One region of the Ruegeria sp. HKCCD7251 genome, then DNA from elsewhere that is predicted to be linked to it. Evidence: riboswitches for the same ligand, from Rfam matches in the RefSeq annotation. Region 1 holds a riboswitch; each other region holds the start of a gene.
What was found. A riboswitch is a leader RNA that binds a small molecule or an ion and turns the genes downstream of it on or off. The one in region 1 is predicted to bind cobalamin.
Positions count from the first base shown of each region.

Region 2: linked by a shared signal. The riboswitch ahead of GOX75_RS14865 (hypothetical protein) and the one ahead of GOX75_RS07905 (DUF1636 domain-containing protein) in region 1 are both predicted to bind cobalamin.
Region 3: linked by a shared signal. The riboswitch ahead of GOX75_RS13295 (DUF1636 family protein) and the one ahead of GOX75_RS07905 (DUF1636 domain-containing protein) in region 1 are both predicted to bind cobalamin.

Region 1 covers NZ_WPZC01000002.1:357,627-359,886, forward strand. Annotated here, with positions in the region: gene cobW (cobalamin biosynthesis protein CobW) at 1-586, opposite strand, end outside; gene GOX75_RS07905 (DUF1636 domain-containing protein) at 583-972, opposite strand; cobalamin riboswitch at 1,057-1,266, opposite strand; gene GOX75_RS07910 (NAD(P)-dependent oxidoreductase) at 1,405-2,260, shown strand, end outside.
Region 2 covers NZ_WPZC01000006.1:45,266-47,525, reverse strand. Annotated here, with positions in the region: gene GOX75_RS14870 (dual specificity protein phosphatase family protein) at 1-382, shown strand, start outside; gene GOX75_RS14865 (hypothetical protein) at 385-792, opposite strand; cobalamin riboswitch at 875-1,098, opposite strand; RNA gene ffs (signal recognition particle sRNA small type) at 1,218-1,316, opposite strand; gene GOX75_RS14855 (bifunctional 2',3'-cyclic-nucleotide 2'-phosphodiesterase/3'-nucleotidase) at 1,356-2,260, opposite strand, start outside.
Region 3 covers NZ_WPZC01000004.1:370,797-373,056, reverse strand. Annotated here, with positions in the region: gene GOX75_RS13300 (iron chelate uptake ABC transporter family permease subunit) at 1-614, shown strand, start outside; cobalamin riboswitch at 709-915, shown strand; gene GOX75_RS13295 (DUF1636 family protein) at 1,016-1,372, shown strand; gene GOX75_RS13290 (ABC transporter ATP-binding protein) at 1,369-2,160, shown strand; gene GOX75_RS13285 (ABC transporter substrate-binding protein) at 2,173-2,260, shown strand, end outside.

The DNA of each region.
Region 1 (2,260 bases):
TGGCGACGCCTTCGGGACCGGCCAGATCGGGCTTGGTCAGCAGGATGATGTCGGCGCAGGAAATCTGATCCTCAAACACCTCGGACAGGGGCGTTTCATGGTCGATCGAGTCATCGGCCAGACGCTGAGCGTCCACGGCCTCGACATTCGGCGCAAAGCGACCGGCAGCCACAGCCTCGGCATCGGCCAGCGCGATCACGCCATCGACGGTGATTTTCGAACGGATATCGGGCCAGTCGAACGCCTTCAGCAGCGGCTTGGGCAGGGCGAGGCCAGAGGTTTCGATCAGGATGTGATCGGGACGCGGCTCCAGCGCCATCAGAGCTTCGATGGTCGGGATGAAGTCGTCGGCCACGGTGCAGCAGATGCAGCCGTTCGCCAGTTCCATGATGTTCTCTGCCGGGCAATCCGGGATCGCGCAGGATTTCAGGATGTCGCCATCGACGCCAACATCGCCGAACTCATTGACCACCACGGCCAGACGTTTGCCCTGCGGGTTCTGCATCAGGTGCTTGACCAAGGTTGTTTTGCCCGAGCCCAAAAAGCCGGTGATCACGGTGACGGGGAGTTTTTCCAAGTTGCTCATTTCTGGGCTCCAATCGGGGGAATGCGGGCCGCGCAGTTTTTGCGGAAATGTTCGGGGCGTTCGCGCCATTTGACTAAGCCGTCTTCAGTCGCAAGGTACTTGGTCGCACCTTCGACGATGGTTTCGACATGGTCGCTTTCATTCAGGTGCTCATACACGAACGTCCAGCGTTCGGGCCCACCGCGTAGAACGATGGAACAGCCCTGATCACAATTCGACAGGCATTCTACGGCTTTCAGGACAACGCCCTCTGGCAGCGTGGCCTGTTCAAGGGCTTTGTGCAGCAATGCGCCGGGCCGCTGCGCGTCGTCCTCGACGGGCAGTCCTCGGCGACAGGTGGTGCAGACCAGCAGCTCGACTGGTGCAGTATCGGTCACGTCTCTCATCCCCCCAAATCCTCTTTGTGGGGGACGGGGTCTCATGCGGGCCACGCGTTGCGACATGGACCCGACACCGGAACACCCCGTCCGGTTACATCTTCGGGCGTTGGCAGGTCTCCCGGCTTGCGGATATCGGGGCATAGCCCTGTCAGATGTCCCGCCTTCCCGACCTTTTTGGCCAGTGGCTTTGGGCACCCTCTCCGGTCACGGTCGCGGGGGCGGCTGTGTTTCACGGAAGATCCGCTGACACATTCCCTTTTCATCCATCCTAAGATGGACACCAACGGATCGGACATGCGGCACCCGGCAGGGGATTGTCAAGCGACTCGCAGATATCTGCGCTACCAGAGTGAAAAAGCGACCTGACAGCGTCGCTGGGCGGCATGACTTGGGGGCAAGCGTCATGCTGCCATGCCCTAAACAAGAGAGGTATGTCGCATGAAGGTAGGCTTTATCGGGCTGGGCAATGTGGGTGGCAAACTGTCGGGATCCTTGCTTCGCAACGGGATCGACCTGACCGTACATGATCTGAATCCCAATCTGGTCGCTGAATTTGTAGCGCGGGGTGCAAAGGCCGCCGAAAACCCTGTGCAGTTGATGCGCGACTGCGATGCGGTCATTACCTGCCTGCCATCACCCGCCGCGTCGGATGCGGTGATGCAAGAGATGCTGCCCAATGTCCGTACCGGCAAGATCTGGATGGAGATGTCTACCACCGACGAGGCCGAGGTCAAACGGCTAGGTGCCCTTGTTATCGAGCGCGGGGGCGCAGCGGTGGATTGCCCTGTGTCGGGCGGGTGCCACCGCGCTGCGACGGGCAACATCTCGATCTTTGCGGGCTGTGACCGGGATACCTTTGAGCGTATCCTGCCATTTCTGACGACAATGGGCCGGCGCATCCTGCACACCGGTGATCTCGGCTCGGCCTCGGTGCTGAAGGTCCTGACAAACTATCTGGCCACGGCGAATCTGATCACTTGCGCCGAAGCATTGGTTACCGCCAAGGCGGCCGGTATGGACCTGAATACCACGTATGAGGCCATCAAGATCTCTTCGGGTACATCCTTTGTCCATGAGACAGAAAGCCAGGTCATTTTGAACGGATCGCGGGATATCTCATTCACAATGGACCTTGTGAAAAAGGACATCGGTCTGTTTCAGGAGGTGGCAGACCGCGCCGGTGTTCCGCTTGAAATGAACCCGCTGATGATCCGCATTTTTGACGACGCCATCGCACGTTACGGAGAGCGGGAGCTTTCGCCGAACATCATCCGGCGCCTGGAGGATGCGACTG
Region 2 (2,260 bases), on a different contig from region 1:
GCCGGCAATGGTCATTTCGATGACCACTTCCAATGAGTTGGAGGCCGTAGGAGCGCACCATCTCGGGCGCGACCTGCAGAGCCGCGCAATCACTTGGGTTCATCTTCCGGTGCAGGATTTTGGCGCACCGTCATCGAACGTAAGGTGTGATTGGCCAAACGCCAGCACCGATGCACACCGCGTCCTGTCTGCGGGTGGACGGGTCTTGGTTCATTGCCGGGGCGGATGCGGGCGGTCCGGCATGATTGTGTTGCGCTTGCTGGTCGAAGGCGGTGAAGCCCCGGATAAGGCACTGCGCCGGTTGCGCGCGGTCCGGCCGTGCGCCGTCGAAACCGACGCGCAGATGGCTTGGGCCACGGCACCGGCATCAACCGGGCTTTGACGTCACGCCATGGCTGGTTGTGGGTCACCAGCCGCGGGACGCAGTCCCAAGGTTGTAACCTCGAGCATTGCGCAGGGCATATCGGACAGCGTTCCGGTTGACATGGCCGACAGGCTGGTCCCGAACATCATGTCGGCGTAATCGTCCAGCTTTGTTGTCGGGGTTTCCGAGGCCGTTCCACAATACACCCTGATCAGATCTGAATGGGCGCGAAACCGCGCTGTGCACCCTTCTGCGCAATGCGAAAGCTCTCCGCTGCCTTCGACCTCGAACTCTTTGGTTGTGACAGGCTGCGCTGTTGCTATCGCGTCCGCCATGGCACGTGCCATCCTTGCCAAGGCCGGACACGGTTTGCCGGTTTTCTGACAAATCGTTGCAGAAAACTCGTGCGTTTTTGTCTTCCAGATCATTGTGCGCCCTCCGCGCGATGGACGGGGGGCGTGGGTCAGGTCGCTTTGTGCGGCTTTGACCTGCCCGGACACCCCGCCCGAGTTTCGGTTTCAGTCAGATGGCAGGTCTCCTGACTTGCGGGTCATCGCTTTGCCAACCTTCCCAGCCGTTGGGCCAGTGGTGTCTCGGCATTGCTCACCGCTTACAGTTGCGGGGGCAGTCGCGGCATTGGTCCGTTTCGGCATCGCCGGGGCAGGACCGCACCGTGTTCCCTTTTCATCCCTTCCCGGTAAGCCGGGTCGAGAACCATCAAGTCATCGCTATCCGGTGAAATCGGTCCGAGTCAAGCGGGCTTTGTCACCGCTTTAGACGCAGGGTTGTCTTCCCGATAGGGCGGCGGGCTTGTTCATGCCGGATCGCGGAATAGCCTTAAGCATGTGGGGGGAAGTGAGAGGTTGGACATCGACCCAAGCGGGGCTCGTTGTGGCTGCTTCCTTCCGGACCTGACCAGGTTGGCGAGGCGCTCGCCCGCGCCAACCTCTCAGGGGTGGATATATGCATTTCGTTTGCGGATGACAACCCGTCACAGCGTAAGCCGGATTAGTAAAAAACCATCGTCATCGCGCCCAATGACTGACGGGTTATACGTCTGCAATTCAGCTAAATGGTGCTGCGCCTTGGGACTGGTTCTGAGAATCGCAAACGCCCCGGAGAGCGGTCTGAGTGTGAATGGCCGCGGCGCATCCGCCAACGGATCCGCGGGAAGGCGGCCCGCGACATAATCCCGAACAATGCATTGGATCGACAAAACTGGTAATGGAATCTGCCTTGCGGTGTCTACGAAGGGGAAATGCCCACCTCCGCTGGCCCGGTAGTTGTTGAGGGCAACAACAAAGGATTGCTGATCGTCGATAGGGTGCTCGGCAAGGCGAATATTCTTGACGCGGTTATGCGATGAATTCGTCAAATTGCCGCCCGCGTCGAACCGCGCGGGCATACCAAGGTCGATCTGGTAGCTAAGGCCGTGCAGGATATCAAAATTGTAACCGGCGCGCGCGGAATTCCGCAGGTCGATTCGTTGACCTGCGTGCATTTGATTGAGCACGCCAGCCGACATCTCAAGCCAGTCTCTAATCTGCGCGCCCGAAACCACGACGGCCTGCATTTCGTTTGGAAAGATGTTCAGGTCGTCGACATGGCGAAGCCGGATTTGACCCGCCGGAACGTCGGTAAAGGATCGTGGCCCTGCGCGCCCTCCGAATTTCGAGGGCGATACGGCTGAAAGAACCGGTAGGCCCTCGTGCGATGTTCCTTTTAGGAAGGGGCGCAACGCGGCGGCTTGCGCTGCCGCGACCAGCGCAAGCCCCCTGTCCGGCGCACAGAAGCTGAAATAACTGTGCAAATTTTGACGCGTTTCGCCGACAGGCTTGGCCGAGTGCAACCGTGTCTCTTTATGTGCTTGTGCGAACAGACGCTTCACATCAGCGT
Region 3 (2,260 bases), on a different contig from region 1:
TGGTTGTCGCGCTTATCATGGCGTTGGCCGTCACATTGCTGTCCGGTCGCGGTTATGCCATGGATACCCTACTTGGAGTTATGGCGCATTCGTCGCTTGCCTTTGGTCTTGTCGCGGTGTCGTTTTTGTCGGGCATTCGCATCGACCTGATGGCCTATCTTTTTGGTGACATACTGTCAGTTTCGCGCACCGATCTTGTCGTGATCTGGGGCGGGGCCGCGCTGGTCGTCGCGTTGATCGTATGGCGATGGTCGCAACTGCTGACCGCTACGCTGAACGAAGAATTGGCCTACGCCACCGGGTTCGACCCCAAGCGCGAGCAGTTGATCCTGACTTTGTCACTGGCCGTTACGGTTGCTGTCGCGATCAAAGTTGTAGGCGTGTTGCTCATTGCCGCGATGCTGATCATTCCGGCGGCGGCCGCGCGCAGCCTGGCGCGATCTCCGGAAACGATGGCATTGATTGCCGCGGCAATCGGGGCTTTCTCGGCCGTAGCAGGACTGCGCTCAGCTTATGTGTTTGACACACCGGCGGGTCCCTCAATCGTCTGCGTGGCCGCGGTTTTGTTTGCCGGTTTCAGCCTCACGGGGTGGCGGTCGCGAAGCGGGGTGTAGGACAATTATACTTTGGATTGGTCAATGGGGTTTTGCGTCTGCCAAAAATTGATTGGCTGCCACAATATTGTCGTTGACCTGACATGTGATCTCGGGCACTCGTTCGGATGATGGTTCCCGATGGTGCGCCCAAGGGATGAAAAGGGAATACGGTGAGGCCGCCATTTTGCGCCAAGTCCGTGACTGCCCCCGCAACTGTAAGCGGTGAGCGACGCCAACAACCCACTGGCCCAAGTGCCGGGAAGGATGGCCGAGCATCGACCCGCAAGTCAGGAGACCTGCCATCAAATGTTAACCAACTCGGGGCGGGGCGTCCTGAAAGGAGGCTTTGATGGCACGAGCACATCGTGTTTACATTTCCGGCACTGTCTGCCCGCGCTTTGAAGCTGGCGGAGGAACCCATGCCGTCAGCGCCTGACCATTTTCTTCTCATCTGCAAAACGTGCCAGGGTGAGGCACACGCGCAGGGCTTGTCCGACGCGCTGTTCGATCGTTTGCCAAATGGTTTTTCCATCCGCATGGTCGATTGCATGGCTGGATGCGCGCGGCCTGTGACTGTTGGACTTCAGGCAGTCGACAAAGCGCAGTACCTTTTTGGTGACATTCAGGATACGCAGGATATCCAGGCACTGACAGAGTTTGCCCACCAATACCAAAACAGCGCAGATGGCTGGGCCAATGCGACCGAGCGTCCGGAAAAACTGTTCACAAAGACACTGTCCCGCATGCCCCAAATTCAAAAAGGGGTGTGTCCATGACCAACCCAGCTATTTTGGTTGCGCGTGATCTGACCCATCAGGTTCTTAGTGGCGATATACTGCTGCAGGGGGTCTCATTCACATTATGCGAAGGCGCAATCCTTGCAATTGCCGGGCCCAACGGGGCAGGCAAGACGACGCTTTTGAATCTGTTATGCGGCGCGCACGAGGTGAATCAGGGTGATGTTCTGGTCAACGGACGCAGCCTGAAACAGATGTCCGCACGGGATCGGGCGCGGACGATCGCCGTGGTCAGTCAGCAGGAGTTCCCGGATGGCAGGTTGCTGTTGCGGGATTATGTGGCGCTGGGCCAGATTCCGATCCGTGCAGACCGCTCTGCCGAGGAACACGCCGCGGATTTGGTCAGAATCCTGAGCCTCACCGGGCTTAGTGCTTTGGCCGAAAAAAAGATGGCCGTTCTGTCCGGGGGGGAACGCCAGCGCGCGCATATCGCCCGTGCTTTGGCCCAGAATCCTACGCTTTTGTTTCTGGACGAACCCACCAACCATCTGGATCCAGACACGAAGGGGCGGATGCTGTCGCTGGTCGCTGAACTGGGTATCACTGTGGTGATGATCCTGCATGATCTGGTGATGATCCCAGAATTTGCCACTCATGTGGCATTGATGAAAGATACACGGCTGACTGGTTTTGGGCTGGTCGCCGATGTGCTGACCCCGGACAGGGTTAGTGACACGTTTGGCGTCGATTACCTGTGCTTTCACCACGAAGGGCGCGTGATCCCGGCGCTGGATATCCGAAAAACCTCGATAACAACTTATGAATAGGAATATTTCTGAATGAAACAGATCTTGTCTGTGGCGTTGACCACCGTTTTGGCAGGTGGTGCCGTCGCGCACGAAGTCACGGTTGATAATTGCGGTGCGC